DNA from 2 places in the Amycolatopsis mongoliensis genome. Region 2 is predicted to be linked to the other one. Evidence: riboswitches for the same ligand, from Rfam matches in the RefSeq annotation. Region 2 holds a riboswitch; the other holds the start of a gene.
What was found. Region 2 has a riboswitch for thiamine pyrophosphate ahead of thiO (glycine oxidase ThiO). Riboswitches for the same ligand answer to the same signal wherever they lie in the genome.
Positions count from the first base shown of each region.

Region 1: linked by a shared signal. The riboswitch ahead of QRX60_RS19225 (thiamine ABC transporter substrate-binding protein) and the one ahead of thiO (glycine oxidase ThiO) in region 2 are both predicted to bind thiamine pyrophosphate.

Region 1 is NZ_CP127295.1:3,921,458-3,936,520, reverse strand. Features, by position in the region: gene QRX60_RS19235 (ABC transporter ATP-binding protein) at 1-227, opposite strand, end outside; gene QRX60_RS19230 (ABC transporter permease) at 227-1,783, opposite strand; gene QRX60_RS19225 (thiamine ABC transporter substrate-binding protein) at 1,879-2,928, opposite strand; TPP riboswitch at 2,952-3,060, opposite strand; gene QRX60_RS19220 (4a-hydroxytetrahydrobiopterin dehydratase) at 3,093-3,377, shown strand; gene QRX60_RS19215 (DUF1330 domain-containing protein) at 3,641-4,042, opposite strand; gene QRX60_RS19210 (hypothetical protein) at 4,089-4,421, opposite strand; partial or broken gene ychF (redox-regulated ATPase YchF) at 4,418-5,499, opposite strand; gene QRX60_RS19200 (DNA-3-methyladenine glycosylase 2 family protein) at 5,602-7,005, shown strand; gene QRX60_RS19195 (DUF1737 domain-containing protein) at 7,048-7,239, opposite strand; gene QRX60_RS19190 (AAA family ATPase) at 7,261-10,212, opposite strand; gene QRX60_RS19185 (exonuclease SbcCD subunit D) at 10,209-11,360, opposite strand; gene rmuC (DNA recombination protein RmuC) at 11,587-12,501, shown strand; gene QRX60_RS19175 (DUF6542 domain-containing protein) at 12,988-13,899, shown strand; gene QRX60_RS19170 (4-hydroxy-3-methylbut-2-enyl diphosphate reductase) at 14,348-15,063, opposite strand, start outside.
Region 2 is NZ_CP127295.1:3,217,961-3,233,023, reverse strand. Features, by position in the region: gene thiD (bifunctional hydroxymethylpyrimidine kinase/phosphomethylpyrimidine kinase) at 1-16, shown strand, start outside; gene QRX60_RS15800 (ion transporter) at 76-879, shown strand; gene QRX60_RS15795 (hypothetical protein) at 880-1,428, shown strand; gene QRX60_RS15790 (MarR family winged helix-turn-helix transcriptional regulator) at 1,425-1,856, opposite strand; gene thiG (thiazole synthase) at 1,955-2,713, opposite strand; gene thiS (sulfur carrier protein ThiS) at 2,715-2,915, opposite strand; gene thiO (glycine oxidase ThiO) at 2,915-3,991, opposite strand; TPP riboswitch at 3,986-4,091, opposite strand; gene thiE (thiamine phosphate synthase) at 4,225-4,884, shown strand; gene QRX60_RS15765 (hypothetical protein) at 4,941-5,681, opposite strand; gene QRX60_RS15760 (threonine ammonia-lyase) at 5,828-6,781, shown strand; gene QRX60_RS15755 (MFS transporter) at 6,879-8,405, opposite strand; gene QRX60_RS15750 (GntR family transcriptional regulator) at 8,445-9,200, opposite strand; gene QRX60_RS15745 (SIS domain-containing protein) at 9,349-10,395, shown strand; gene QRX60_RS15740 (N-acetylglucosamine kinase) at 10,392-11,351, shown strand; gene QRX60_RS15735 (DUF3159 domain-containing protein) at 11,461-12,123, opposite strand; gene QRX60_RS15730 (SGNH/GDSL hydrolase family protein) at 12,379-13,194, shown strand; gene QRX60_RS15725 (OmpA family protein) at 13,726-14,466, shown strand; gene QRX60_RS15720 (hypothetical protein) at 14,481-14,888, shown strand; gene QRX60_RS15715 (DUF6932 family protein) at 14,946-15,063, shown strand, end outside.

The DNA of each region.
Region 1 (15,063 bases), 700 kb from region 2:
AACCCGCGCCGGTGCACCGGCACCGCACCGAGGTCGTCGCCGTCCCAGCTCACCGACCCGCGCGCCGACGGCTCGAGGCCGGTGATCGCGCGCAGCAGCGTCGACTTCCCCGACCCCGACGGGCCGAGCAGCGCCAGCACCTCGCCGTCGGCGATGTCCAGGCGGACGTCGCGCACCGCCGCGAACGATCCGTAGTGGACGGTCAGGTCCCGCACCGACAACGCCATCAGAACTCCCCCACCCGGCCGCGTCCGAGCCGGTCGATCAGCGCGACCGCCAGCACCGTCACGAGCATCAGCAGCGCGCACGCGGCGTACGCCATCTGGTTGTTCAGCTCCCCCGGGCGCCCCATCAGCGTCGCGACCGCCACCGGCAGCGTGGGCGCCGTCGGCCGGGCGAGGAAGCTCGTCGCGCCGAACTCGCCGAGCGCCACGACGAACCCGAACCCGGCGGCCGCCACCAGCGGCCGCAGCGTCAGCGGCAGGTCGATCTCCCGCCACACCCGCAGCGGGCTCGCGCCGAGCGTCGACGCGGCCTGCCGCAGCCGGACGTCGACCGAGCGCAGCACCGGCAGCACCATCCGGACGATGAGCGGGATGATCACCAGCGCCTGGGCCAGCGGCACCAGGTACGGCGACGTCCGGAGGTCGCCGGGCAGCGCGTCGAGCGTCACCAGGTAGCCGAACCCGACGGTCACCGCGGACACCCCGAGCGGCAGCATCAGCACGGCGTCCATCGTCTCGCCGAGCCCGCGCGCGGACTTCGCGGGCGAGCGCCGCAGCGCCACCAGCACCACGGACGCGAGCACGCCGACGACCATCGCGAGCAGCGTCGCGTCGACGGCGACCTTCAGCGAGTTGAGCGCGGCGTCCCAGCCCGAGACCTGCAGCGCGCCCCTCTCACCGGTGCCCGTCAACGCTCGATAACCAGCGAAGCTCCAGCCATCCGGAGCGGACACCGATTCGGCGAGCAGCGCGACGATCGGCGTCAGCAGCAAGGCCAGCACGACACCTGCCGCACCGGCAACCCACCACTCGCCGCCGCGGGGACGCCGCGCACTGCCGGACCCGATCCGCGCGCCGTCCTTGCGCCGCCGCGCCAGCCCGCCGAGCACCAGCGCGGCGACCACGGCCGCGAACTGGATCAGCGAGAGTGCCGCCGCACCGGAGAGGTCGAGCAGGTCGACGGTCCGCAGGTAGATCTCGGTCTCCAGGGTCCGGTACCGGGCCCCGCCGAGGATCAGCACGACCCCGAAACTGGTGGCGCAGAACAGGAACACGACGGCCGCGGCGGAAGCGATCGCGGGCGCCAGCGCCGGCAGCGTCACCGAGCGGAACGCCCGCCACGGCGACGCGCCCAGCGCGCGGGCGGCGTCGGTCGTGCGCGAATCCAGCCGCGCCCACAGCCCGGCGACGGTCCGCGCGACGACGGCGACGTTGAAGAACGCGTTGGCCAGCACGATCGGCAGCACGCCGCCGTCCGGCCAGAGCGCCCGGAACGCCAGCCCGACGACGACGGTCGGCAGCACGAACGGCACGAGCACCAGCGTCCGCGCGAGGCCGACGCCGGGCAGCTTCACCCGGGCCAGCAGGAACGCCACCGGCACCCCGGCGACCACCGCCACCAGCGTCGACGCGGCCGCGCTCGCCACCGTGAACCCGGCCAGCTGCCAGGTCCGCGCGTCGCCGAGGACCGTGTCGAGCCCGCCCGCGGCGAACCCGCGGCCGACGATCGCCAGCACCGGCCAGGCGAAGAACACCACCAGGAACCCGATCGGGGCCAGCCCGAGCAGCGCCAGGCCGAGCCCGCGAGCGGTCCGCGGCGGGGTCAGGACCGGCGCTTTTCGAGGGCTCCCGGCCCGGGGCGGGGTCCCGGACGTCACTGCACGAGCGTGCGCCATTCGCCGATCCACTTCTCGCGTCCGGCCTGGACCTGGTCCGCGGGCAGCGTCTGCGGCTTCTGCGGCAGCGGCGCGACCTGGGCCCAGCCGGCGGGCAGGTCGACGCCCTGGCGCGCCGGGTAGACGTACATGTTGGCCGCCACCGTCGCCTGGAACTGCTGCGAGAGCAGGAAGTCGACGACCTTGCGCGCACTCTCGGCCTGCTTGCCGTTCGCCAGCACGCCGGCGTACTCGACCTGCCGGTAGCAGGTGTCGAGCAGCGCCTTGGTGCGCGGCTTGCCGTCGTCGCCCACCTCGGCGGCCGGCGAAGACGCGTACGAGACGACGATCGGCCGCGGCCCCTTGCCGGACGAGCCGGAGAAGTCCTTGGTGTAGGCCTCTTCCCAGCCACTGACCACCTTGAGCCCGTTGGCCTTCAGCTTCGCCCAGTAGTCCTTCCAGCCGGCCTCGCCGTACTTCGCGATGGTGCCGAGGAGGAACGCCAGGCCGGGCGACGCCGTCGCCGGGTCCTCGGCGACCAGCAGGTCCTTGTACTTCGGGTCGGCGAGGTCCTCGTACGACGACGGCGCCGGGATGCCCTTCGCCGTGAAGTAGTTCGTGTCGACGTTGACGCAGACGTCACCGACGTCGACCGCGGAGAGCCGGTGCTCGGGGTCGACGGCGTAGCGCTGCGGCCCGCGGTCGGCCTCGGGGCTGGTGTAGGGCTCGAAGACGCCCTCGGCGAGCGCGCGGGAGGCGAAGGTCGAGTCGACGCCGTACGCGACGTCGCCGATCGGGTTGGCCTTCGTCAGCACCAGCTTGTTGGTCAGCGAACCGGCGTCGCCCTGCTTGAGCACGGAGACCTTGATGCCCGACTGCTTCTGGAAGGCGTCGAGCACCTCCTGCGGCGCCAGGAAGGAGTCGTGCGTCACGAGGGTGACGGTGGGCGTCTGCTGCGGGCCACCGTCACCGTTCGACAGCGAGCACCCCGCGGCGACGGCGCTGACGACGGCGATGGCCGTCGCGGCGCGCACAGCCCTGCTTTTCATCTACCCCTCCTGCACTTCGCCGGACGAGGAGGGTGAAGCCCTCCCTTCGCCGGCATGATCCGGTCAGGTGCGAACGGTCGCGGGTGACCCCGCCTCTCAGCCCGGCTCGACCGGACTCCCGTGGCAACCGTGCAGCGTAGTCCAGGACGCAGGACGATGGAGGCATGACGGAAATCTTGAGCGACTCCGAGGCCGACGCACGACTGGGCACGGGCTGGACGCGTTCCGGAGCGGTGATCTCCCGCGAGGTGGAGCTGGCGAGCTTCCCGCAGGCGATCGAGGTGGTGGACCGCGTCGCGGTGCTGGCCGAGGCCGCCGACCACCACCCGGACATCGACATCCGCTGGCGCACGCTGACGTTCCGGCTTTCGACGCACTCGGCGGGCGGTTTGACGGCGAAGGACTTCGACCTGGCCGGGCAGATCGACTCGGTGCTCGCGGGACTGTGACCCCGGCTACTCACAGTGCACGAAATCACGGTTTGGGCGTCTCTCGGTAAACGACTCACGGAGGAGAGACGAGATGACCCAGGCGATCGTGGTGGGCACGGCGGCATTCGCGACGATGGTGGCGGCGGCCGGGGGCGTGCTCTGGTTCACGGTCCGCTCGCGCCGTCACCCGGACGGCTGAGCCCCGCCGGTGAGTTCGATCACAGCCGCTAACGAAGACCATGATCAGCGCGCTGAGCAGGGCGGAAGCATCGGTTTCGGCCCTAGGAAACGCCATGAACAGCACCACCACCCTCACCCCCGCCCAGCGCGCCTGGATCAACACCCTCGCCCCCGCGGTGGTGCTGATCGCGATCGCGTTGCTGGGTCTCCTCGGCTGAGCCGACCCCATCGACCAGCAGTAGCCGCCGCTCGAGCGCCGTCGCCCTGATCTTCAGCGCGGCGGCGTAGTCGTCGGAGCGGTACCAGCGTTCGGCGGTCTCCCGGTCCGGGAACTCGACGATGATCACTTTCCGCTCGGAGCTTCCTTCGAGCACGGTCGGTGTCGCGCCTCTCGCGAGGTAGCGGCCTCCGTGGGCTTCGATCGAGGCTTGAGCGAGTTCGCGGTAGCGCTGAGCCTGGGCTTCGTCGAGGATTTCGACCTCGGAGATCACATAGGCAGTCACGGCTTCGAGCGTGACAGAGCAGCTCGTGCGGAGCCTGGTGCTCTCGCTACCCGGCCCGCTCGATCCGGTCCGGCGGCGGGAACCCGGCCGGCACCTCGTCGCTCACGGTCCAGTATTCGAGCCCGGACAAGCGTCCGTCATCGGCGAACACGATGAGCCCGCCGTCCGGCGCACCGGCCTCCACGACCACTCGCCCGGCGAGCCGGGCCGCCGGCAGGTCGTCGTCGACGGCGAGGTCGATCGTCGGACACCCGCAGCCGCACCGGCCGGTGACCCGCGCCGTGCCCGCTTGGGCGCGAAGCTCGACCGCGCCCGGGAAGTCGCCGTCGAGCAGGAAGGTCAGCGCCTCCCGCTCGGCCGGCGTCAGCGGACGGCTCACACGTTGAAGCGGAACTCGACCACGTCGCCGTCGGCCATGATGTAGTCCTTGCCCTCCATGCGGACCTTGCCCGCCGCCCGGGCCGCCGCCATCGAGCCGGCCGCCATCAGGTCGTCGAACGAGACGATCTCCGCCTTGATGAAGCCGCGCTCGAAGTCCGTGTGGATCACGCCCGCCGCCTGCGGGGCCGTCGCGCCCTGGGGATCGTCCACGCGCGGGACTCCTTCGGGCCCGCCGTCAGGTACGTCTGCAGGCCGAGCGTGTGAAAACCCGCGCGAGCCAGGGAGTACAGGCCCGGCTCCGGCTGGCCGACCGACTCGAGCAGCTCGCGCACCGACTCCTCGTCGTCCAGCTCCAGCAGCTCCGCCTCGACCTTCGCGTCGAGGAACACCGCGTCCGCCGGGGCGACCAGCTTGGTCAGCTCCTCGCGGCGGGCTTCGTCGGTGAGCACCGACTCGTCGGCGTTGAAGACGTAGAGGAACGGCTTCGTGGTGAGCAGGCTCAGTTCGCGGAGGGCGTCGAAGTCGACCTCCTTCTGCGCCTGGAAGAGCGTGCGCCCGGCGTCGAGGATCTCCTTCGCCTTCTGCGCGTTGTCCAGCGCGGGCTTGTTCTCCTTCTTCGTCCGCGCTTCCTTCTCCAGCCGCGGCAGCGCCTTGTCCAGCGTCTGCAGGTCGGCGAGGATCAGCTCGGTGTTGATCGTCTCGATGTCGCTCGACGGGTCGATCCGGCCGTCGACGTGCACCACGTCAGGGTCGTCGAACACGCGGATGACCTGGCAGATCGCGTTGGCCTCACGGATGTTCGCGAGGAACTTGTTGCCCAGCCCGGCACCCTCGGACGCGCCCTTCACGATGCCCGCGATGTCCACAAAGGACACCACAGCCGGCACGATCTTCTCCGACTTGTGCAGCTCGGCCAGCTTCTCCAGCCGCGGGTCCGGCAGCGGCACGACGCCGACGTTCGGCTCGATCGTCGCGAACGGGTAGTTCGCGGCGAGCACGTCGTTGCGGGTCAGCGCGTTGAACAGGGTGGACTTGCCGACGTTGGGCAGGCCGACGATACCGAGGGTGAGGCTCACGACCCCGCAGTCTACGTGTCTCGCCCGACCGCGGCCCACGCGCCCAACGCCGCGTCGGATTTCCGCCAGCGACGGCGCTGACCTGCTGGCATGCTCGGATCCATGGTCACCGAAACGCTCGCACTCTGGCGGGACGCCGAGCGCTGCTACCGCGTGGTCACCGCCCGCGACTCGCGCTTCGACGGCCAGTTCATCATGGCCGTGCGCACCACCGGCATCTACTGCCGTCCGTCGTGCCCGGCGTCGACGCCGAAGGTGAAGAACGTCCGCTTCTTCCCGACGTCGGCGGCCGCGCAGGCCAACGGCTTCCGCGCCTGCCGCCGCTGCCTGCCCGACGCCGTGCCGGGCTCGCCGGACTGGAACGTGCGCGCCGACCTCGCCGCGCGGGCGATGCGCCTGATCTCCGACGGGACCGTGGAGCGCGAAGGCGTCCCGGGTCTCGCGCGGCGGCTCGGCTACTCGGAACGCCAGCTCGGCCGGGTGCTGACCGCCGAGCTGGGCGCGGGGCCGCTCGCGCTGGCCCGGGCGCACCGCGCGCACTCGGCCCGGCTGCTGATCGAGATGTCGGGACTGCCGCTGACGGACGTCGCGTTCGCGGCGGGCTTCTCCAGCGTCCGGCAGTTCAACGAGACGATCCGCGAGGTGTTCGCGACGACGCCGTCGCAGCTTCGCGCCTTCGCCGCTTCGCGACGTGGACGTCACGGCGACGGGGGCGGAACGCGCCTCAGCCTGCGATTGCCGTTCAGGCCGCCTTTCGACGCTGCCGGGTTGCTTCGCTTCTTCGCCGCCCACGCGGTTCCGGGCGTCGAAGAGGTGACTTCGGTCTCCTACGCACGGACGTTGCGGCTCGCGCACGGCACCGGCGTCGTCCGGCTGACGCCGGAGCCGGACCACGTGCGCTGCGAGCTGCTGCTGGCCGACCTGCGCGACCTCGGCAGCGCGGTCAGCCGGGTGCGCCGGCTGCTCGACCTCGACGCCGACCCGGCGGCGGTCACCCGGGTCCTCGGTGCAGATCCCGCGCTGGCACCGGTGGTCGAGGCCGTGCCGGGGATCCGGGTCCCGGGCACCGTCGACGGCGAAGAACTGGTGCTCCGGGCTCTTCTGGACGACCGGGTCCCGGCCTCGCTCGGCGAGGAGATCCCGGGCGAGTGGGGCGTGACGCGCCTGTTCCCGACCGCGGCGCAGGTCGCGGCGGTGCTGCCGGACCACGCGGGAATCGACGCGCTGGCCGACGGCCGCCTGGACGTGCACGTCGGCCGCGACGCGGCGGACCTGCGGGAGGAGTTGCTGGCGTGCCCGGGCATCGACCCGTCGACGGCGGACTACGTGCTGATGCGCGTCCTCGGCGCCCCGGACGTCTTGCTGGCGGAGGACGCCGCGATCTGGCGAGGCGCCGAGGCGCTGGGCGTGGCGCCGGACTCGCTGGCCGAGCGCGCGCGGGCGTGGACGCCGTGGTGCTCGTACGCGGGCAGGTATCTCCGCCAGGCGGCGGCCGGACTCAGCTGACGGTGCTTTGCCGGCCGGAGCGTCCCCGCCCGCGCGCCGGTGTCAGCCCTGCTCGCCGTGCCACAGCAGCGCCTGCGCGACGATCACCTGGGCGCCGTCGAACGTCGCGGCCGGCGAGCCGTGCAGGCGGTAGCCGAGGTCGAGCGCCTCGCTGACCCGGTGGCAGAACTTCGCGTCGTCCGGGCCGGTGAGCAGGCGGTAGCGGGGCAGGCCGTTCGGCGGCTGGTCCGTCATGGCTTCATCTTGGCCGAATCCTCAACCGGCGCGCACCTCCACCGTCGAGCCCGTGCGGGACTTCCGGACCCGCAGCCGCGTCGGGATGCGCTGCCGCAGCTCCTCGACGTGGGACACCAGGCCGACCACCCGGCCGCCCGCACGGAGCTCGTCGAGGATGTTCATCACCACGTCGAGGGTTTCGGCGTCCAGTGTGCCGAACCCCTCGTCGACGAACAGCGTGTCCAGCAGCGCGCCGCCGGTCTCGCCGGCGACGACGTCGGCCAGCCCCAGCGCCAGGGCCAGCGACGCGAGGAACGACTCGCCGCCGGACAGGGTCTTCGCCGGGCGGATGGTGCCCGAGTAGTCGTCCAGCACGTCGATGCCGAGCCCACCGCGGGTGCCGCGCGCCCCGGCCGCGTCCGAGTGCACGAACGAGTACCGCCCCTGGCTCATCGTGCGCAGCCGGTGGGTGGCCGCGACCGCCACCTCTTCGAGCCGCGCCGCCAGCACGTACGAGCGCAGCGACATCTTCCGGCTGTTCTGCCCACGGCCGTTGACGACGTCCGCGAGCGCGCGCAGCTCGGCGTACGCCGCTTCGGCCGGGGCGAGGCCGGCGAGGGCTTTGCGCAGCAGGCCGGCCAGCCGCGTCAGCTCCTCGTGCTGAGCGGTCGCCACCCGCAGCGCCGCGAATGCCGAGTCGGCGCGCGCCCGCGCCAGCTGGGCCGCGTCGGTCGCGCGGCCGACGTCCGCGACGTCGTCCGGCGAGATCCCGAAGAGGTCCGGCTCGGACAGCAGCGCCCGTGCTCCCGCCGCGGCGGCCTCGGCCTCGGCGATGCCCTGCTCCAGCTTCTCGATCTGCTCGTCCGGCAGCATCGCGGCGCGAGCCTTCTTCAGCGACGTGAACCCCTTCGCCTTGACCGCCGCCTCGACCAGCGCCCGCTGCTGGGCGACGCGCTCGCGGGCGCCCGCGACGGCCGTCCGGGCCTCGGCGACCCCTTCGAGAGCCTCGGCCAGCCCGACCAGGTGCTCCCGCCGGGCACCGACGTCCGCGAAGTCGCCGCGCCCGGCGACGAGCCGGCGTTCGCGCTCGGCCAGCCGTTCTTCCAGGGCCCGGACGTCGGTCGTGGCCTCGGTCGCCGCCTGTTCGGCCCGGCGGCGGCGTTCGGTCCGCAGCTCGAGGTCGCGTTCCAGCAGCACGACCTGCTGGCCCAGCTTCGCCTTCCCGGCCGCCAGCTGCGTCAGGGAAGTGACCGCCGTGCGGGCCTCGGCCAGCTCCGCCGTGATCGACTCGGCCGTGCGCTCGCCCAGCCGTTCCAGCAAGCCCGCCAGCCGCGCTTTCGCCTCTTCCAGCGCGACGACGACCCGTTGCCGCACCGCGTCGGCGGCCTGCTCGGCCTCCTCGGCCGCACGTTCCTCGGCGGGGTCGACGAGTGCGACGTCCCGGTTCGCCGGTGCCGGGTGCTCGGCCGACCCGCAGACCGGGCAGGGCGCGCCGTCCGGCATCGCGGCGGCCAGCTCGGCCGCCATGCCGTCGAGCCGCCGCTCGCGCAGGTCGAGCCGGTGCTGCCGGGCCGCCTGGTGCGTGTCGACGACTTCGCGCAGCTTCGCCTCGCCCCGCTCGACCTTCGCGCGGGCCTCGGGCAGCTCGGCCGCGTCGCGCGCGAAGGCCCTCAGCTCGTCCACCCGGGCGCGCGCGCCGTCGAGCTTCGCCTCGGCTTCGGCCGCCTCGAGCGCGTCCGCCCGCAGCTTGGCCAGCTGGCCGGGGATGGCGGCCAGCTCGGCGGTCAGCTCTTCGACCTGCTGCCCGGCCGTGACGGCGGCCAGCTTCCGGTCGTCCCGCCGCATGACGTCGAGCTGCTGCTGCTCGGCCTCGGCGACGAGCTCCGCGACCGCGCCGGCTTCTTCCCGCGCGGTGGCCGCCCGCGCCTTGAGGTCGCCGGTGGCCCGGGTGCCGAACTCCCGCAGCTGGGCGCCGCGTGCCTTCTCCGCCTGCTCGGCTTCGGCCAGCTCGGCCGCGCGCCGGTCGAGCAGGTCGGCCTCCACGGCGACCCCGGCGGCCCGGCGCGCGGCCGCGACCTCCTGGGCCCACTCGGCGCGTTGTGGCGCCTGCTCGGTGATCTCGAGGAGCCGCAGGTGCGCGGTGCGGACCCGGCGGATCTTCTCCGCACCGGCGCGCTCTTCCTGGAGGTAGACGTCCGCGCGCCGGGCCGCCGAGCGCGCGCGTTCCTCCTCCGCCGTGACCTGCCCGGCGCGTTCGGCGGAGGCCGCCAGCACGGTGGCGACCCACTCGCCGACATCGGTCTCGGGCGGGTCCTGCTGGGCCTCCTGCGCGTAGCGGGCCAGCAGTTCGCGCACTTTTCCTTGCTGCTGCTCGAGTTCCCGGCCCCGCTCGGCCCGCAGGTCGGCGAACCAGCGTTCGACGTCGGCGAAGCGCTCGGTGCCGAAGAGCCGCTCCAGCAGCTTCTCGCGCTCGGCGGTGTCCGAGCGCAGGAACCGGGCGAACTCGCCCTGCGGCAGCAGGACCACCTGGAAGAACTGGGCCGCGGTCATCCCGAGCAGCCGCTCGACGGTGCGCGCGACCTCCTCGATCCGGATCAGGCCCTCCGGCGGGAGCCCGGCCGGCGCGGTGCCGGCCCAGCTCAGCGACACCCGCGCCTGCTGGGTGGTCGTGCCTTCGCCGCGCCGCTTCGGCCGCTGGTACTCCGGGTTGCGGACGATCTTCAGCCGGTGGCCCTGCACGGTGAGCTCCAGCGCGACCTCGGTGACCTGGTCGGGCTCGGCCAGGTCGCAGCGCAGCCGCTTGGCTTCGTTGCGCGCACCGGGAACCACGCCGAACAGCGCGAACGCGATCGCGTCGAGCAACGTGGTCTTGCCCGCGCCGGTTTCGCCGTGCAGGAGGAAGAGACCGTCGGCGCCGAGCACGTCGAAGTCGACCACTTCGCGTGCGCAGTACGGCCCGAAGGCTTCGACCTCCAGCCTGTGCAGCCTCATTTCGCGAGGGCCTCCCGGTCGGCCGCTTCCAGGGCCTTGAACAGGAGCCGCTCTTCGCTCTCGGTCGGCGCGGCACCGCGGCAGTCGTCGAGGAAGCTGCGCGAGATATCGATGTCCGACCGGCCGCGCACGGCGTCGGAGTACCGCAGCGGGGCGCCGCTGTACCCGCCTTCGGGTTCCCACTCCAGGTGCACCGCGTGGGGAAAGCGCCCGCGCAGCCGCCGCATCGCGTCCACCGGGCGGACCGGGTCGGTGACCGTGACCGAGAGGAAGTGGTCCAGGAGCTCGTCGTGCGCCGGGTCCGCGAGCAGGTCTTCGAGCTGCCCGCGGAGGGTGGCCAGCGCGCGCGGCACCGGCAGTTCGTGCCGGCGGACTTCGGCGAGCCCGCTCGCGTCCAGGTCGACCAGCCAGACCGATTTGCGTTGCCGTGCCTCGGAAAACGAGTACGCCAGCGGGCTGCCGGAGTACCGCAGGTGCTCGGCGAGCGTCTGCGGTCCGTGGAGGTGGCCGAGCGCGACGTAGTCGACGCCGTCGAAGACCGAGCCGGGCACCTGCTCGACGCCGCCGACCGCGATCGTGCGCTCGGACTCGGTCGGTTCGCCGCCGGTGACGAACGCGTGCGCGAGCACGACCGACCGGGCGCCCGGCCGGGTTCCGAGGTCCGCGCGGATCCGCCGCATGGCCTCGGTGAGCACGCCGGTGTGGCCGCGCGCGTCCGGCACGCCCAGCGCGTGGCGCGCCGGTTCCGGCTCCAGGTAAGGGATTCCGTAGACGGCGACCGGGCCGTGGCGATCGTCCAGGAGCACCGGCTCGGCCAGGCCGCCGACGGTGGTGCGCAGGTGCAGCCCGCCCGCCGCGGCGAACTCCGCGAAGGCGCCGAGCCGCGGCGCGGAGTCGTGGTTCCCGGGGGTGACGACCAGTCGCGCGCCGGCGGCGCGGATCCGCGCGACCGCCGCGGTCGCCACCCGGACGGCCTCGGCCGACGGCACCGCGCGGTCGTAGATGTCGCCTGCCACCAGGACGGCGTCGACCTCCTCGCCGGCCACGAGGTCGGCGAGGTGCCCGAGCACCGCTTCCTGTTCCGCGAGCAGATCGGCGCCGTGGAACGTGCGCCCGACGTGCCAGTCGGAGGTGTGCAGGAATCTCACGGGGGCCAAGGTACGACCCGGCCCCGACGAAACCGCGGAGACTCGCCGCCTCCTCACTCGAACGTGTGTACTAACACGAGCGTGCCGGTTCGGACACGCCCTGCGTGGATCCGGTTTGTTCGCAGGTCAGCTACCCAGAGCGACGGATCGGCGCGGTTTTTGTCGGTGCTGTCCGCCATGATGTCTGCGCGGTCCGAACCAGGCGGCCCGGAGGGAGGAGGCGGAAGTGGCGACGGTGCTGACCACCGCGGCGATCGTGCTCGCGGTTCTGCTGCTGTTCGCCGTCGCGGTGCTGTGGCGGCTCTACAACGACGGGATGCGCCGGGCGGACGCGGCGGCCCGGCTGGTGGCGGCCGAGCGGGCGAAGTCGGACCAGCAGCAGCTGGCGCTGCGCCGCTACGAGGTCGCGTTCGCCTCGATCAGCGGGCGTGGCGAACTGGGCGAGCAGGTGCTGGTGGAGACGGCGCGGGCGCTCGGGCTGCGCGAGAACCTGCACTTCACCCTGCAGACGGACGTGGGGGGCGGCGGCTCGGCGAAACCGGACATGGTGCTGCGGGTGGGCGGCGACCGCACGGTGCCGGTGGACGCGAAGGCGAGCATGGCGATCTGGGCGGAGGCGGTGGAGACCAACGACCCGGACGAGCGGATCGACGCGCTGCGCGCGCACGTCCGGCAGGTCCGCTCCCGGGCGGCCGAGCTGGCCGGCAAGGGCTACCAGCGCTGGGCCGACGCGATCTACGGAACGATCATGTTCGTCCCGTCCGACGCCGCCGTGGTCGCGGCGCTGGACACCGACCCGGAGCTGCTGCGCTGGCTCATCGACCGGCGGGTGTTCCTGTGCGGGCCGACCGGGTTCGGGGTGCTGGCCTCGGCGGCGTTGTTCGCGGCGAGCGACCGGACGCTGGAGGCCGACGTCGAGCAGGTGCGCACCGGGGCGGCGGCCGCGCACCGGGCGGCGGGCGGTGCGGTGGAGGCGCTCAACCTGTCGAGCACGCACCTCCAACGGTTCCTGTCGGCGCGACGGCGGGAGCTGGAGGCGCTGGAGACGTTCCGGGCGACCGTGGCACCGCTGACGGACGCGGCGGGCAGTCCGGCGGCGGTTCCCCAGGTGCGGAAGGGGGACGAACTGGCGGCCAGCTGAGCGGAGCGGCTCGGGCGGCCGGCCGTTGCCCGGCGAGCCCACGGCGGCGACGGCGCGTCGGGATCTACGCGCCGGCCGCGCGTGAGCACGGCAGCGTGCGGACGAAGTCCGCGGTCGGAAAGCACCGAACCGACCGTCCGCCGGGTTCGTTCGGTCCTTCGCCGGAGGTGGCCGCCTGCCGGTGAGCAGAAAGCCGGCCTGGTCACCATCGCCGACCCGGCCCATGGCCGAGGCGACCGCCGGATCCGCCCCTTCGGCCGACCGGCCCGCGGACCTGCGGGACAACCTCACGCAAGCCTCCCACCTGCGACGACGCGCGTACCCTTGCCACGGAAAGGAGACAAACCCGGCAGCGCTTTCCCAGGTTCGGACCACACCACAGCAGCACCCGGCGGGACCCCTCGGTCACGCCGCCGGGTGGCGGTCCACCCACGTCGGCGGCGGTGCTGGCAAGATCTTCACAACCACGAGATACGGTGTTGTGTTGTGACCGCGATTCGCGATCGCCAGAGCGATCCAGATGCCGACGACGTCCCCGTGCCGTGGGACGAGCGTCCTGTCGTCGGTTCGAGGCGCGGGCTGCCGTGGTGGGCGGCGGTCCTGGTCGGCTTCGGCCTGGCGGTCGTAGGCGCCCTCATCGGCAAGCCGAGCCAGAGCACCATCCCGGTGATCTTCACCGTCCTCTACATCGCCGGGGCCGTGATCGCGGTCTGCGCGGTCCGGCGCCGCGGGCTGTTCGGGCCGATGGTCATGCCGCCGCTGGTGCTGGCCGTGACCGTGCCCGGCGTGATCCTGCTGACCTCGGGTTCCGAGGGCGACGACATGCTCTCGAAGGTGCTGAGCATCGGCACCCCGCTGATCAACGGCTTCCCGATCATGGCGATCACCACCGGCATCACGCTGCTGATCGGGTTCGTCCGGATCTTCCGCGAACGCGACCCGGACGCTCCGAAGAAGGGCAAGGCCGACCGCCGCCGAGCGGACGAGGACGACGAGAAGCCGTCGACGCGTGCTGCGGCGACGTCGGCCGGCGGCCGTCCGCGGCCGCCCGGGTCGAACCGCACCGGCCAGACGCCGCTGCCCCAGGGCGCCCGGCGCGGCCGAGACGGCGAACCGCCGCGGCGGCCGAGGCCGCCCGCGGACGGCGAACGCCGTGCCCCGCGCGCCGGCGCCCCGGCCGAACGCGACCGCGGCGCACGCAAGCCACCGCCGGCAGGCCGCCGCACACCGCCCCCGGCGGAGAGCGACCCCCGCCGCCGCAGCGGCGGCGACGCCCCCCGGCGACGCCCACGCCCGCCCGCGGAAGACGGCCGCGACACGCCTCCACCCCGCCGCCCGTCCGGGGGGCGAGGCGCCCCGCCGCGCCGGAACCGTCCTTGGGACGACGAAGAGCGCTGACGACCACCGCAAAGGCGGTCACCTTCCGCGGAAGGTGACCGCCTTTTCGCGGTGCCAGCGCCTGTGATCGCCGCCGGAACTCGCGTGATCAGAGGCGGAACTCGCGTGACGGCGGACGGAACCCGCGTGCTCAAAGCCCGCACTCGCGTGACCGCGGACGGGACTCGCGTGCTTTTGAGCAGGACGGCGACAACGGTGGCGGCCAGCGCGCGGGATCCAGGCCGACGGGCAACTCGCCCGCGGCCCGGCCCTCGTCGAGGACTTCGGCCAGCCGGGCCCGTAGCCCGAACTCGCGTGACTGCGAACGGAACTCGCGTGCTCAAAACCCGCACTCGCGTGACCGCGAGCGAGACTCGCGTGCTCGAAGACCGAACTCGGCCCGCGCAGTCCCGCAACGCAGTTCGGCGGCGGGCCGCACTCGCGACCCGCCGCCGAACCGACCTGAAACTCAGACCTTCCGCAGCTCCTTCGGCGGCGCGAAGGTGATCTTCTCGTTGGCCGTGGTCACTTCGTCGACGTCGCCGTAACCCCGCTCGGCCAGCCAGGTGAGCAGCTCCATCACCAGCTCGTCCGGCACCGACGCCCCGGACGTCACCCCGACCGTCGTCACGCCGTCGAGCCAGGCCTCGTCGACCTCGTGCGCGAAGTCGACCAGGTAGGACGCGCGGGCGCCGGCCTTCAGGGCCACCTCGACCAGGCGCTTCGAGTTGGACGAGTTCGTCGACCCGACCACCAGGACCAGGTCGCACTCGGCCGCCATCGCCTTGACCGCGACCTGGCGGTTCGTCGTCGCGTAGCAGATGTCGTCGCTCGGCGGGTCCGCCAAGCCCGGGAAGCGCTCGCGGAGCTGGTCGACGCGCTCCATCGTCTCGTCGACCGAGAGCGTCGTCTGGGACAGCCAGATCACCTTCGACGGGTCGCGCACCTCGACCTTGTCGACGTCCTCCGCCTTGTCGACCAGCTGGACCTTGTCCGGCGCCTCGCCGGCCGTGCCCTCGACCTCTTCGTGACCCTCGTGGCCGATCAGCAGGATGTCGTAGTCGTCCTTCGCGAAGCGGTTGACCTCCTTGTGCACCTTCGTCACCAGGGGGCAGGTCGCGTCGATCGTGCGCAGGTTCCGGTCCGCGGCCTCCGCGTGCACCATCGGCGAGACGCCGTGGGCGG
Region 2 (15,063 bases):
ACCCGAGGAGCGCTGAGTACCGGCCCGGTTACCATCCCTGCGTTTACTTTTCCTTGAACTGAGCGGGGGACGGCCTTGACCGGGCGCGAGCGGGTGGCGAAGGTCCTCGAGGACCGCCGCTTCCAGAACTTCATCATCGCCGTGATCGTCTTCAACGCGACCACGCTCGGCATGGAGACGTCGACGTCCTTGATGGACGGGTTCGGCGGGCTCCTGCACACCCTCGACCACATCGCGCTGGGCATCTTCGTCGCCGAGCTGCTCGCGAAGTTCTACGCCTACCGCGGCGGCTTCTTCCGCGACAACTGGAACGTCTTCGACCTGCTGGTCGTCGGCATCGCGGTGATCCCGGCGACCGGGCCGTTCGCCGTCCTGCGGTCGTTGCGCGTGCTGCGGGTCCTGCGGCTGATCTCGGTCGTGCCGTCGATGCGCAAGGTCGTCTCCGGGCTGCTCGCGGCGATCCCCGGCATGGCGTCGATCGCCGCGCTGCTCGCGCTGATCATCTTCGTCGCGGGAGTCATGGCGACAAAGCTGTTCGGCGTCATCTCGCCGGAGAACTTCGGCGACCTCGGCACGTCGCTGTTCACGCTGTTCCAGGTGATGACCGGCGAAGCGTGGCCGGACATCGCGAAGGAGATCATGGTCCAGGCGCCGATGGCGTGGATCTTCTTCGTCGTGTACATCCTGGTGTCGAGCTTCGCGGTGCTGAACCTCTTCATCGCCGTCGTGGTCAGCGGCATGGAGGACGAGCTGCGCCAGGACATCCGCGAGGAAGAGGCGAAGCAGGCCGAAACCCAGGCCGCCGCGAACCAGGAGATCCTGGACGAGCTTCGTGCGCTTCGCGCGGAGCTGGCCGAACTGCGACAGAAGGCGGCTTAGATGCCCGTACGCCCCGCCGTCGTTCTCGCGTTCCTGGCCGTCGTCCTCGCCGGTTGCGGGCCGGAATCGGCGTCCACGGGGCGCCCCTCGGCCGACGCCATCATCGGCACCGTCGAGGGCTTCGCCGGCAAGGACGCCGACGTTTCCCACATCAACGTACTGAGGAAGCAGGCGAAGAACGGCGACGTCAGCGTCGTCGACCTGGTCATCGCCTGCAAACCCGGAACTCGCGACTGCCTGCTGGTGGCACCCGACGGCGCGGGGTACCCGAGTTTGGCGGACTTCGTCGACGACACGAAGCTGCTCGAACCGGGCGACACGATTTCCGGCGCCGCCGGCATTCCCGCCCATCCGGTGGCCCGGCAGTCCGAGACGGTCGTCAAGAGCGACCCGGACGTCTCCGCGTGGACCGCCGTGGGTGTGGTCGTGGCCGGCCTGGTGGTGGCGGCCCTCGTCGTCATCGCCGTGGTTTGGCTGATCAGGCGGCCACGCAGGCGCCGCGAGGGCAACCGCCTGCTGACCGAATGGGACTTGCCGCCGGAGGACTAACCCTCGTCGGCGATCAGCGCTTCGAGCGCCGGGAGCGCCGTCGTCAGGGCTTCGCGGTGCTCGGGCGACAGGCGGTCGAGGCGCCGGTTCAGCTCCTGCACCCGCGTCGACCGGACGCCGGAGACGAGCCGCTCGCCCTCTTCGGTCGCCTTCGCCAGCCACGCCCGGCGGTCGACCGGGTCGGACTCACGGCTGACGTACCCGGCCTCGACCAGGGACGCGATGATCCGCGACATGGTCGCCGCGGCGACGCCCTCCTTCGCGGCGAGGTCGCCGAGGCGCAGCTGGCCGGAGATGACCAGCGTCGCGAGGGCCGAGATGGCGCCGTGGCCCGGGCCGGGCACACCGGCCTGCCGCAGTGACCGGGACAGCCTGCCGACGGCGAGGTACAACCTGCCCGAGACGTCCTGGACCGATGTGCTCGTCACGGCTGGCTCCTTCTTGCCTCACGCGTGCGCGGGTGCGCCGGAAAGTGCCGTCAACCTTACGGGTTCGCAGTGCGCGTTCGGCGTTAAGCCACCCGGGTTCACCGGGGTGGGCTCGACGCCTGCGCCCAGAACCGCTGCGGCACGCGCCCCGCGCCGCGGGCCAAGTGACCGGCGACGACGGCCGAACGCATCGCCGAAGCCATCCGTTCGGGGTCCGTCGCCCGGGTGACCGCCGTGGACAGGAGGACGGCGTCACAGCCGAGCTCCATCGCCAGCGTCGCGTCGGACGCCGTGCCGATTCCGGCGTCCAGGATCACCGGCACGCCCGCCCGCGAAACGATCAGCTCGATGTTGTGCGGATTCCGGATGCCGAGGCCGGTGCCGATCGGCGCGCCCAGCGGCATGACGGCGGCGCAGCCGGCCTCCTCCAGGCGCAGCGCGAGCACCGGGTCGTCGTTCGTGTAGGCGAACACGGTGAACCCGTCGGCGGCCAGCCGTTCGGCGGCGTCGAGGGTTTCGATCGGGTCCGGGAGCAGCGTCCGGTCGTCGGCGTGCACCTCGAGCTTGATCAGATCGGTACCGAGTGCCTCCCGCGCGAGCTGCGCGGTGAGCACGGCCTCGGCGGCTGTGCGGCAGCCCGCGGTGTTCGGCAGCAGCTCGATGCCGAGCCTGCTCAGGAGTTCCAGGACGCCGGAGCCGCCTTCGGCGTCGGCGCGGCGCATGGCGACGGTCGTCAGCTCGGTGCCGGACGCGACGAGCGCGCGTTCGAGCACGGCGAGGTTCGCCGCGCCGCCGGTGCCGATGATCAGCCGGGACGTCAGCTTGCAGGTGCCGATGACCAGTGGTTCTTCGTCCATTTCAGCCTCCTTGGACGGCGGTGAGCACGTCGACGCCCGCGCCCTTGGGCACGGCGGTGGTGGACCAGTCGCCGCGGCGGACGACGACGCCGTCGACCGCGACGGCGATGCCGGGCCGCTGCCCGCCGGACGCGTCGAGGACGTCGGCGACGGTCGCGCCGTCCGGGAACTCCGTCCACTTGCCGTTGAGCTTGATCTCCATCACACGTGCTCCTTCTGGTGCAGGCGGGCGGGCGAAGCCGCTTCGACGCCTTCGGGCGGCTTCTCGCCCTCGAGCCAGGCGACCACGGCGTCCGCGGTCACGGGGGCCATCAGCAGGCCGTTGCGGTGGTGGCCGGTGGCGGCGAAGACGCCGTCGTCGAGGACACCGACGTACGGGAGCACGTCGCGGCTGCCGGCTCGCAGGCCCGCAGCGGTCTCGACGAGCTCGTACTCGGTGATCGCGGGGAAGACGCGTTCGGCGCCCTCGATCAGCTCGCGGACGCCACGGGCGGTGACGGCCTGGTCGAAGCCCGCCTCGTACTGCGTCGCGCCCAGCACGAGCTCCTGGTCGCCGCGCGGGACGAGGTAGATCGGCCGGCCCTCGACGACGGCCCGGACCGTGTGCGCCGGCGGCGGCAGGCAGCCGCGGCGGGGTTTCAGGCGCAGGATCTCGCCCTTGAGCGGCCGCACGGCGTCCGCGAGCTGCGGGTGCAGCCGCCCGGTCCAGGCGCCGGCGGCGAGCACGACGGCGTCGGCGTCCGGGATGCGTTCGACGCGTTCGCGGACGAACCGGACGTCTCGCTTCTGACAGGCCGCGTAGAGGGCGTTGAGCAGTTTGCGGTTGTCCACGGCCAGGTCGCCGGGCACGTGGAGTCCACTTCGGACGGATCCGACGCCGGGTTCGAGCCGCTTGGCCTCCCGGCCGGTGAGGCGTTCGGCCGCGCGGCCGATCGCGTGCAGGTGACCGGCGAGGATGTCGAGGTGACCGGCGTCGGCGCTGTCGAACGCGACGACGAGCGTGCCGTGCCCGGCCAGGCCGGGGTCGATGCCTTCCCGGGTGAGGTCGCTCGCGAAGCCGGGCCAGCGGCGCAGCGACTCCTCGCCCAGGGTGAGGACGTCCTCCTCGCCCGGCCAGGCCTCGGTGACCGGGGCGAGCATGCCGCCGGCCAGCCAGGACGCGCCGCCGCGGACGGGTTCAGGGTCGTAGAGGGTGACTTCGCGGCCGGTTCGTGCCGCTCGCCAGGCCGCGGACAGGCCGATCACGCCGCCGCCGACGACGGCCAAGGTGTTCGTCATGGGAATCACGCTCCCTGCGCCGGCATGACCCGGATCAGGTTCCACGGTCGGAGCGGCAGCTCCCTCTCAGCCCGTCCCTCGGGCTCCCGTGCGGACGCGTCCACCCTACTGTGCCGTTAGCTGATAATCCAACCGCAGTCACGGCCGGATGGCTTTCGCGGCAACGTCACGTACCGCTCGACGGCCGGCCTGCTTTTGGTCGGATCAGCAACGCGCGGGGTACGGTCGCCGCTATGCCCGCCCTCTCCGGTGACAAGATCCGCGCCCGGCTCGACGCCGCGCGCCTGTACCTGTGCACCGACGCCCGCACGGACCGCGGCGACCTGGCCGCATTTGCCGACGCGGCCTTGGCCGGCGGCGTCGACATCATCCAGCTGCGCGACAAGACCGGCGCCTTGGAAGCCGCGGGAGAGATCGCGGCGCTGGAGGTGCTGGCCGAGGCGTGCGCGCGGCACGGAGCACTGCTGTCGGTGAACGACCGGGCGGACGTGGCGCTCGCGGTGGGTGCGGACGTCCTCCACTTGGGCCAGGACGACATCCCGGTGCCGCTGGCCCGCCGCATCCTCGGCGACGACGTGGTGATCGGCCGCTCGACGCACTCTCTTGACCAGGCTCTCGCGGCGGCTTCGGAGCCGGGGGTGGACTACTTCTGCACGGGCCCGTGCTGGCCGACCCCGACGAAGCCCGGCCGGTCGGCGCCGGGGTTGGATCTGGTGCGTGCCGTCACTGCTTCGGCCGTCTCACGGCCGTGGTTCGCGATCGGCGGCATCGACGGGTCGCGGCTCCCGGAGGTCCTCGACGCGGGGGCCTCGCGGATCGTGGTGGTCCGGGCGATCACCGAGGCCGAGGACCCCGAGGCCGCTGCCCGGGACCTGCGCGCCCCCCTGTCCTGAAGTCCGTGAAGGACTCCTTACCGGCTCTTATGGCCGGTAAGGAGTCCTTCACGGCTTTACGGGGTCGGGGTGGCAGCCGCGCCCTGGCTGGTCGGCGGGGCCGCCGACGTCGTCGGCTGCTGGGCCGTCGTGCTCGGTGTCGTCGGTGTGGTCGTCGGGGATCCCGTCGAGGTCGTCGGCGGGGCGGTCGTCTCCGTGGTCGTCGACGGGGTGTTCGTCGGCGACTCCTGGGTGTCGTTCGTGCTGCTGGTCGAAGGCGTTGTCGACGGCGTCGTGTCCGGGTGGCCACCGCCGCTGCCGAAGATCTTGCCGATGCTCGATCCCGTGCCGCCGCCGATCTGGGTGCCCGTCGCCGACTCGAACCCGACTATCGCCAGGATCGCCACCGCGAACGCCGCCACGCTTGTGCCGATGATCAACGGCCAGCGCAGCTTCCGCAGCCGCGAGGGCGCTTCCGGGTCTTCCCCGGGCTTGGGCAGCTGGACCGTCGGCTGCTCGGCCAGCGCCACCTCCGCGCCGGCTCCGGTCCCCCCGCGCCGGCGGATGCCGGACGCCGCCAGCTGGCGCGCCTTGAGCGCCGCCGCACGGGTGCGCTGCAGCGAGCGCAGGTAGAGCTCGCCGCCGACCGTCGTGATCACACTCGCCACGCCCGCGCCGGCGACGGTCCCGGCCACGCCGAGTGTCGACCCCAGCAGCGCAGCCGTCACCGCCGCCAGCGCCGCCGCCATCACCTGCGCGATGCGCAGACCCGACTTTTCTTCCTTCGCTTCGGAAGCCGCTGCGTTCTCCTTGCTCATGATCCCGATCCGGTAGTAAGTCTTCTCCCGTGTCCAACGTGTAGGGCGCGCGAGGAACTCCCCGCGTTGCCGCGACGTGAGAAGGACCACTCTGACTGTCCATAATAGACAGTGCTGTTCGAACATTTTCTTGACATACTCGGCACATGGAACTGGTGACGATCTCTGACATCGAGGCCGCCGCGAAGCGCGTCCAAGGTGTCGCCGTGCGCACGCCCCTGTTGCTCCAGACGTGGGATCCCCGCGGAACCCTGTGGCTCAAACCCGAAAGCCTGCAACCGGTCGGCGCGTTCAAGGTGCGCGGGGCGTTCAACGCGATCGGCGCCCTCGACGAGGAGCGGCGCTCCCGCGGCGTCATCGCCTACTCGAGCGGCAACCACGCGCAGGCGGTCGCCTACGCCGCGCAGCAGTACGGCGTGCCCGCGGTGATCGTCGTGCCGGACGTCGCGCCGCGGATCAAGGTCGAAGCCACCCGCGCGTACGGCGCGGAGGTGATCGAGGTGCCCATCGGCGAACACGAGGGGAAAGCGCGCGAACTGGCCGCCGAACGCGGGCTGACCCTCGTCCCGCCCTACGACGACGCGGCCATCATCGCCGGGCAGGGCACCGCGGGCCTCGAGATCGCCGAAGACCTCCCCGACGTCGAGGTCGTGCTGGTGCCCGTCAGCGGCGGCGGGCTGGCCTCCGGCGTCGGCACCGCGATCAAGGCGCGCTGCCCGCGGGCGAAGGTCATCGGCGTCGAGCCGGCGCTGGCCGGCGACACGGCGGAGGGGCTGCGCCTGGGCCGCCAGGTCGACTGGCCGCAGGCCGACCGCGCCCGGACGATCGCCGACGGCCTGCGCGCCCAGCCGTCCGAGCTGACCTTCGCGCACCTGAAGCAGGTCGTCGACGCCATGGTCACGGTCTCCGAGGACGAGATCCGCGAGGCCATGCGCACGCTCGCCCGGAAGGCCCGGCTGGTCGCCGAGCCCAGCGGCGCGGTGGCGACGGCGGCGTACCTGTTCCACGCCGGCGAGCTGCCGGCCGGGCGCACGGTCGCCCTCGTCTCGGGCGGCAACGCCGACCCGGCGCTGTTCGCCGAGATCCTCGCGGCGGGCTGAGCGGGCCCCGAGCGCCCCAATGTGGCGTTCGGTGCGTCAGACGCACCCAATGTGGCGTTCGGTGCGTGGGACGCAACCAACGCCACATTGGGGCGCTTTACGAGCCGGCCACCGGGGAGCCGCCGCGGACGTGCGTCGGCGGGCCCTCGACGCCGCAGTGGAAGCACTCGCCCAGGTGGGGGCACTCGTCCGCGTCCGGGGACCGCGGCTCGGACGGCGGCGCGAGAACGCCGTTGTGGATGCCCAGCGCGATCAGGCCGCCGGCGATCGCCAGCGCGGCGCAGATGATCAGCGCCGTCCGCCAGCCCGCGGTGAGCGCCACCGGGTCGGCGTACGCCTCGCCGGTCAGGCCGGCCGCCGCGGGCAGCACCGCCACCGCCAGGAGGCCCCCCGAGCGCGCGATCGCGTTGTTGACGCCGGAGGCGACGCCGGCGAAGCGGTCCGGGGCCGCGGCGAGCACCGTCGCGGTCACCGGGGCCACGACCGTCGCCAGGCCGAGCCCGAACACGACGACCGCGGGCAGCACCGTGCCGAGATAGGACGCGCCGGGTGCGATGCGCAGCATCAGCAGCATCCCGATGCCGACGACGATCGGGCCGATCACCAGCTGCGCGCGCGGGCCGATGCGCTGGGCCAGCGCGCCCGACCGCCCCGACAGCAGCAGCATGATCACCGTGAGTGGCAGCCCGGCCAGGCCGGACGCCGTCGGCGAGTAGTGCAGCGACACCTGCAGCTGCATGACCAGCAGCATCATCACGCCGCCGAGCGCCGCGTACATGGCGAAGGTCAGCGCGTTGGCCAGGGTGAACGTCCGGTCGCGGAACAGCGACGGCGGCACCAGCGGCTCGGCCGAGCGGCGCTGGACGGCGACGAACGCGGCCAGTCCGGCGATCCCCAGCAGGCCCGCGACCAGCACGATCGGGTCGCCGATGCCGCGCGCCGGCGCCTCCACCAGCGCGCCGGTGACCCCGGCGAGGCCGATCGCGCCGAGCGCGGCGGCGCCGAAGTCCGGGTGCCCGGTCGCCTCCGGGTCGCGGGACTCGGGGACGAACTTCCGGGCCATCAGCACGACGGCGACCGCGATCGGGACGTTGATGAGGAACGCGAGCCGCCACGACCAGACCTGGACGAGGAAGCCGCCGAGCAGTGGCCCGGCGGCCGCCGCGATGCCGCCGAGGCCGGACCAGGCGCCGATCGCGCGGGCGCGGGCGTCGTGCGCGAAGGACGACTGGAGGATCGCGAGCGATCCGGGTGTCAGCAGCGCGCCGCCGATGCCCTGCAGGATCCGCATCGCGACCAGCATCTCGGTGGACCCGGCGGCGGCGCACAGCCCGGACGCGACGCCGAACCAGACGACGCCGATGAGGTACATGCGGCGCCGGCCGTACCGGTCGCCGAGCGAGCCGGCGACCAGGATGAGCGCGGCGAGCGCCAGCAGGTAGCCGTCGAGGATCCACTGGAGCCCGGCGACGGAGGCGTTCAGCTCGGCGCCGATGCGGGGCAGGGCGACGTTGACGATGGTGCCGTCGAGCATCGCCATGCCCGATCCGAGGATGGTGGTGGCCAGTACGCCGCGCGCGGCGTGGGTGCCCCACCGGATCCCGATGTCCTCAGTGGCTGTCACCCCGCCACTCCACCGCGTGCGGTGATCGCCGTCAACAGCTCACGGCAGCAGCGTGGTGACGAACTTGTACCGGTCGCCGCGGTAGACGGAGCGGGCGTACTCGACCGGCTTGCCGTCCGTGGCGAACGAGTGCCGGGTCAGCCGGAGCACCGGCATGCCGACGTCGGCGCCGAGCATCTCCGCCTCTTCCGGGCCGGCGAGCGACGTCTCGATCGACTCTTCGGCGCGTTCCAGTTCCACTCCGTAGTACTCGCGTAGAACGGCGTACAACGAACCGCCCGCCGAGACGTGCTTGCGCAGCCCGCGGAATCGGCCCGCCGGCAGGTGCGAAGTCTCCAGCGCCATCGGCTGCGAGTCCGCGAGTCGAAGACGTCGAAGGCGAAGAATTTTCGCACCAGTGCGGATTCCGAGCAGTTTCGCGAGATCGCCCTCGGCCGGGAGCTCCTCGAGCTCCAGCAGCTTCGACGACGGCTTCAGGCCTTGGCGCCGCATGTCCTCGGTGTAGGAGGACAACTGCAGCCGCTGCGCGAGCTTCGGCTCGGCCGCGAAGGTGCCTTTGCCCTGCACACGGTGCAGGCGGCCCTCGGCGGTGAGGTCGGCCAGCGCCTGGCGCACGGTGGTGCGGGAGACCGTGAACTCCCCGGCGAGCGCGCGTTCGGTCGGGATCGGCGACCCGGGCGGCAGCACGTCCAAGAGGTCGAGGAGGTGCTGTTTCAGCGCCCAGTACTTGGGCTCGCGCTGCCCGCGCATCCCGGCGATGACGCCCGCCTCGCCCGTGGTGGTGGTCTCCAACATGCCCGACTCCCTATGTCTTCCCTCATTGCGCGCCACGTCCCCGTAAGAAACGTACCCTTTTCCCCAAACGCGCCGCCCCACTAACATTGGTCTAGACCTGACCGACGCCGCCTGAGTCCGGTACATAATGCCGGAGGTGGAGAGGAAAATGATGACCGAACAACGGCCCGGCGAGCACATGGCCGCGGAGATCGCCCAGCAGCCGGACGTCCTGGCGGGACTGGTCGAGCGTCAGGCGGAAATCGCCGGGGTGGCGGAAAAGATCTCACAACGCCCCCCGCGCTTCGCTTTGCTCGCCGCGCGTGGATCGAGTGACCACGCAGCGTTGTATGCGAAGTACCTGATCGAGGTACTTCTCGGCCTTCCGGCTGGTCTTGTCTCCCCGTCCACGGCGACGCTGTACGGCGCGCGGCCCGATCTGCGGGACGTGCTGTTCGTCACGGTCAGCCAGAGCGGCGGCTCGCCCGACCTGATCGAGGTCACCGAAACGGCGCGCCGCCAGGGCGCGCTGACGGTGTCCGTCACCAACACGCCGGACTCGCCGCTGCGCGCGGTGTCCGAGCTGGGGGTCGACATCGGCGCGGGCGTCGAGAAGGCCGTCGCCGCGACCAAGACGTACTCGGCGACGCTGATGGCGCTCTACCTGCTGATCGACGCGGTGCGCGGCGGCAAGGCGGCCGACGCCGAGAAGATCGGCGAGCTGGCGCAGCAGACCCTCGACGGTGCCGCCGAGGGCGTCCAGCGCGCGGTCGACCGGTACCGCTTCGTGGACCGGGTCCTCACCACCGGCCGCGGCTACTCCTACGCGACCGCGCTCGAAGGTTCGCTCAAGCTCGCCGAGACCAGCTACCTCGCCGCCCGCGCGTACAGCGGCGCGGACCTGCTGCACGGCCCGGTCGCGGCGGTGAACGGCGAGACCGCCGTGCTCGCGGTGACCAGCAAGGGGCAGGGCGGCCAGGCGATGCACGAGGTCCTCGACGCCGTCGGCAAGCGCGGCGCGGACGTGCTCGCGGTCGGCTCGGCCGCCTCGGAGATGCCGGCGGCGCTGCGCATCGACGTCGCGCCCACGGTCGAGGAGCTCGCGCCGATCCTCGAGATCCTGCCCATCCAGCGGATCGCGCTCGGCCTGTCGCTCGCCCGCGGCGGCGACCCGGACAGCCCGCGCGGCCTGCTGAAGGTGACCAAGACGAGGTGAGCTACGCGGTAGGCGTCGACGCCGGCGGCACGTCGACCAGGGCTGCCCTGGTCGACGCCGCCGGCGCGGTCCTGGGCACCGGGCGCGGCGAAGGTGCCAATCCGAACGCGCACGCGCCCGAGGTCGCCGCGGGCCGGATCGCCGACGCGATCACCCAGGCGCTCGGCCCGCGCGATCCGGCCGGCGTGCGGGCGTGCGTCGTCGGCATGGCCGGGGTCAGCAAGCTGAGCGACCCGGCGGTGGCCGCGGTGTTCGACGCGGCGTGGGCGCGGATCGGGCTCACCGGCGTCGTCCGGGTCGTGGCCGACGCCGAAGTGGCGTACGCGTCCGCGACCTCGGCGCCGGACGGGACCGTGCTCGTCGCCGGCACCGGTTCCATCGCGGGCCGGATCCGCAAGCGCCGGCTGGCCGGCACCGCGGGCGGCTACGGCTGGCTGCTCGGCGACGAAGGGTCCGCGTTCTGGCTCGGCCGCGAAGCCGTCCGATCCACTTTGGAGGCTCTCGGCCGCGGCCTGCCCCTCGACGGGCTCCCGTCCGCGGTGCTCGCCGCCGCGCTCGGACCGTCCGGTTTGGACGTCCGGACGGACGCGGAGCGTCTCGCCGCGTCGCGCGCGTTGATCACGGCCGCCAACGCCGAGGCGCCGGTCCGGCTCGCCCGGTTCGCCCCGCTGGTGAGCGCGGCGCACGACGCGGGCGAGCCCGGCGCGCGCGAGATCGTCACCCGTGCGGCCGAACTTCTGGTCGCGAACGCCCTCGCCGCGCGCGAGCCCGGCGAGTCGACGCCGGTCGTGCTCGTGGGTTCGGTGCTCACCGGAACCAGCCCGGTCGGCGCTCTCGTGCGCCGCGGACTGGCCGGGCTCGAGGTGCTGACCAGCTCCGATGGGGTGCTGGGGGCGGCCTGGCTCGCGGCCGTGGACGCCTTCGGCGAAGGGGTGGTTAGACCAGTATTTCCCTAAAAAATTGAGTAAAACGCGACGCGAAGACGTCAAAACGTCGACTGAACCCGGGTCGGCCGGGTAACGTAGGCAGTGGCCCCCGGACCCTCCCCCCTCGCCGGGGGCCGCCTTATGCCCCGGGTACGTCGTCCGAGCGGGTTTCGGGAGCCAGGCGCAGGCCGGGGTGCTCCGGCGGCAACGCCCGGTAGAGCACCCAGCCACTCACCGCCACGGTCAGTGCGACCAGCGGCCACGACAGCACCGTGCGGGCCACGCCGAGCGCGATCACCTGGCCGGACCACCACAGCAGGCCGTAGACGACGACCCGCAGCGTGTACTGGCCGAACACCCACACCCAGCTGGCGCGCGAGTACGCCTTCAGCAGCACGGGGTCGCGGCGCCAGCGCGTCTTCTGGCCGAGCACCAGGCCGACGACGACGCCGAGCAGCGGCCAGCGGATCACGATGCTGGCCGCCCAGAGCAGCGCGCTGGCCACATTGGACATCAACTGCAGCAGGAAGAAGTCCTGGGCGCGGCCGGTGTGCAGGGCGATCAGCGCGGCCGCGACGACGGCGGCCAGACTGACGACCAGCGCGCGGATCTTCCCGCCGCGGACGGTCCGGTAGACCCCGAGGGCCACGGCGACCGCGATGGCGACGCCGGCGCCCCAGGCGATGGACTGCCCGGCCGCGAGCCAGCCGACGACGAAGCCGGCGGGCGGGATGCTCGCGTCGAGCGCGCCCCGGCGGCCACCGAGGATCTGCGCGAGCGACTCACGGGGTTCTGCGGACACGTGTCCAGCGTGCCGGATCGCGCCGGGGAGGCTCCAAGCAGGGAGATTTTCACCACAAGAGTCTGGTGATTGTCTTCGAGTGTGCTGTCTCACGGCATGCCCAAGGTGAAGACTACGTAATAGAGAGGCGGAGAAGGCCGACAAGATAAGACACTGTTACCGCAGGCTGAACACCGGTGGGGCCCGGATGGTTAGTTGGGGTGTACAACTACATGTCGGGGAGTGATCGGTCGCAAGACGGGAAGGGGACCCAGCGTGTACGGATTCGACAGCTACATAGCGATCGGGGACAGCTTCACCGAGGGGCTCAACGACGCGCTGCCGGACGGCTCCTTCCGGGGCTGGGCCGACCGGCTCGCGGAGATACTGGCCGGCGGGCGACCCGATTTCCGGTACGCCAACCTGTCCCTGCGCGGCAAGATGCTCGACGAGATCATGGACGAGCAGCTCCCGATCGCGCTGGAGCTCAAGCCCGACCTGGTCACCCTGTGCGCGGGCGGCAACGACATCATCGTCCCGGGGGCGGACGTGGACGCGGTGACGGAGCGCTTCGAGGAGGGCGTCGCGAAGCTGCGCGAGGCGGGGATCCCGGTGCTGATCTTCAACGGCCCGGACACGAAGGTCCTGTCGGTGATGTCGGTCCTGCGCGGCAAGGTGGCGATCTACAACACCCACCTGTGGGCGATCGCGGAGCGGCACGGCGCCCGGATGGTCGACCTGTGGACGATGGCCCCGCTGCACGACCGGCGAGCCTGGAGTGACGACCGGTTGCACTTCTCACCGGAGGCGCACCGCCGGATCGCGTTGAAGTCGGCCGAGGTCCTGGGGGTGCCGGTCGAGGGCGACTGGCGGGAGCCGTGGCCGGCGGAGGCTGTCCCGAGCCGGTGGATCGACTCGCGGCGGTCGGATCTGACGTGGACGAAGGTGCACCTGCTGCCGTGGATCCGGCGGCAGCTGCGCGGGGAGTCGATGGGGGACGGGTTGTCGCCCAAGCGGCCTCAGCTCGCTCCGTTCGTGCCGCAGGTGCTCGAGGTGCCGGACAACGCCCAGGCTCGGCAGCAGGCCAGCTGAGAGGAACTCCCCCGAAGGCCACCATCGACCGCCGGTGGTGGCCTTCACGCGTTCGGCCCGCTGCGGCAAGCAGCTCAGGCGGCCCCCGCCCTCCCTGGCGGGGCTCCGGCAAAGTCGGCGCGCGTGACCAGGGGCTGCCGCGGCGGCGTCATGAACGGCTCGTTCACCTCACCCGACGACTGTTGCCGATGCACTCTGCCCTTCCGAGGGCAAGGGGGTCGGCAAGGTCGGATCTCGGCGCCGGCGGGTCGAGGGGCTCGGTCGTGCTGTCGTGAATGACCCATTCACCTCATCTGACGACAGGAATGAGTCATTCACGACATCCGGAGGACCTCCCAGCCGCCCAAGACACGCCCCCGCCCTTCCCTGGGGGGCGACCCCGAGTCCATCGTATCGGCCATCACCGACGCAAAGTGCCGAAGCGATCACAGCCCGGCCAGTTGTCCACATGTCGACTTACCTGGGGACAACTTGTGGACCACCACTCTTCTCCGGCTCGCCAGCCCGCCTCACCCGGCTTACAGTCCCCTTATGCCCGGTGGTCGTCGCTGGATCCTCGTGGTCCCGATCGGAGTGCTGGTCACCGCGCTGCTGGCGGGGGTCGTCACCTGGGCGCAGGGCGGGAACATCCAGCGTGACCTCACCGCCGACGCCCGGACCGCGCTCTCCCAAGCTGGGCTGTCCCAGGGCAACGTCACCTTCGACGGCCGGGACGCCACCCTCAGCGGCTTCGCGCCCGACCAGGCCCTGCGCGCCCTCGAGATCGTCCAGAACGTCGACGGCGTCCGGGCCGCCCAGCTGCAAGGCGACGTCACCCCGGTGGCCCCGAGCGCGCCGAGCACACCGCCGCCGACGAGCGCGCCCAGCACCAGCAGCCCGCCGCCGACCACCAGCGCCACCGCGGCACCGCCGCCCACCGACAAGGCCGGCGTCCAGGCCGAGATCGACCGGATGCTCTCCGAGGCGCCGATCACCTTCGTGCCGGACACCGCCCGGCTCACCCCCGAGGGCGAGCAGGCCGCCCGCACCGTCGCGATCGCCCTCGCCCAGTCGCCGGACACCTTCCGGTACCGCGTCACCGGCCACGTCGGCCGCGGGCCGGGGGGCGAAAGGGCCGCGCTGAAGCTCTCCCGGGACCGCGCCAGGGCCGTCGCGCGGATCCTCACCACCAACGGGCTGACTGCCAAGCGCGTGACCTACCGGGGGCTGGGCGACACCCGGCCCGCCACCGGCGGCGAAGAAGACCGGCGCGTCGAGATCACGGTCGTTTAGGGGTGAGTGAACAGATGGTGTGGCTGTTCGGGCAGATCTGGCTGTGGCTGGTCATCGCCTTCGCCCTCGGCGCGCTGACCTCGTGGCTCGTCCTGCGCACCACCCGGCGGCCCAGGCCCGCCGCCGAGCCCGTGGACGAGGCGTACTACGAGCCCGAACCCGAGCCCGAACCGCTCGCGGCCGAGCAGACGCAGTTCATCCCCGCGGCGTGGATGCAGCCCGGCGCCGAGCGGACCGAAACCGTCCACGACGACGAAGAGCCCGAGCCCGTCGGCCACCGCGAAGGCCATCTCCCGCTGCCGCCGCAGCGCGGGGTGCAGGCCGAGGACTGGCCCACCGAGGAGGAACCCGCCTGGCCGGAGGCCGACGAACTCCCGGAGGCCGCTCCGCAGTGGCCGCACCAGCCTGGCCGCGGTGACTGACACCCATCCTGGTAAGTTCGGCTACGCACTGTGAGCGAGGCCTGAGGAGGGGGTGGCGTGGCGCTCCCCCATTGGACGGCGCAGCAGGTCCTGCCGCCGGGCCGCCACGCCTGCGACCTCGCCGACGTCTACGAACGCCTGGTCTTCGACGCCCCGCACCAGAACGAGCGCGAGA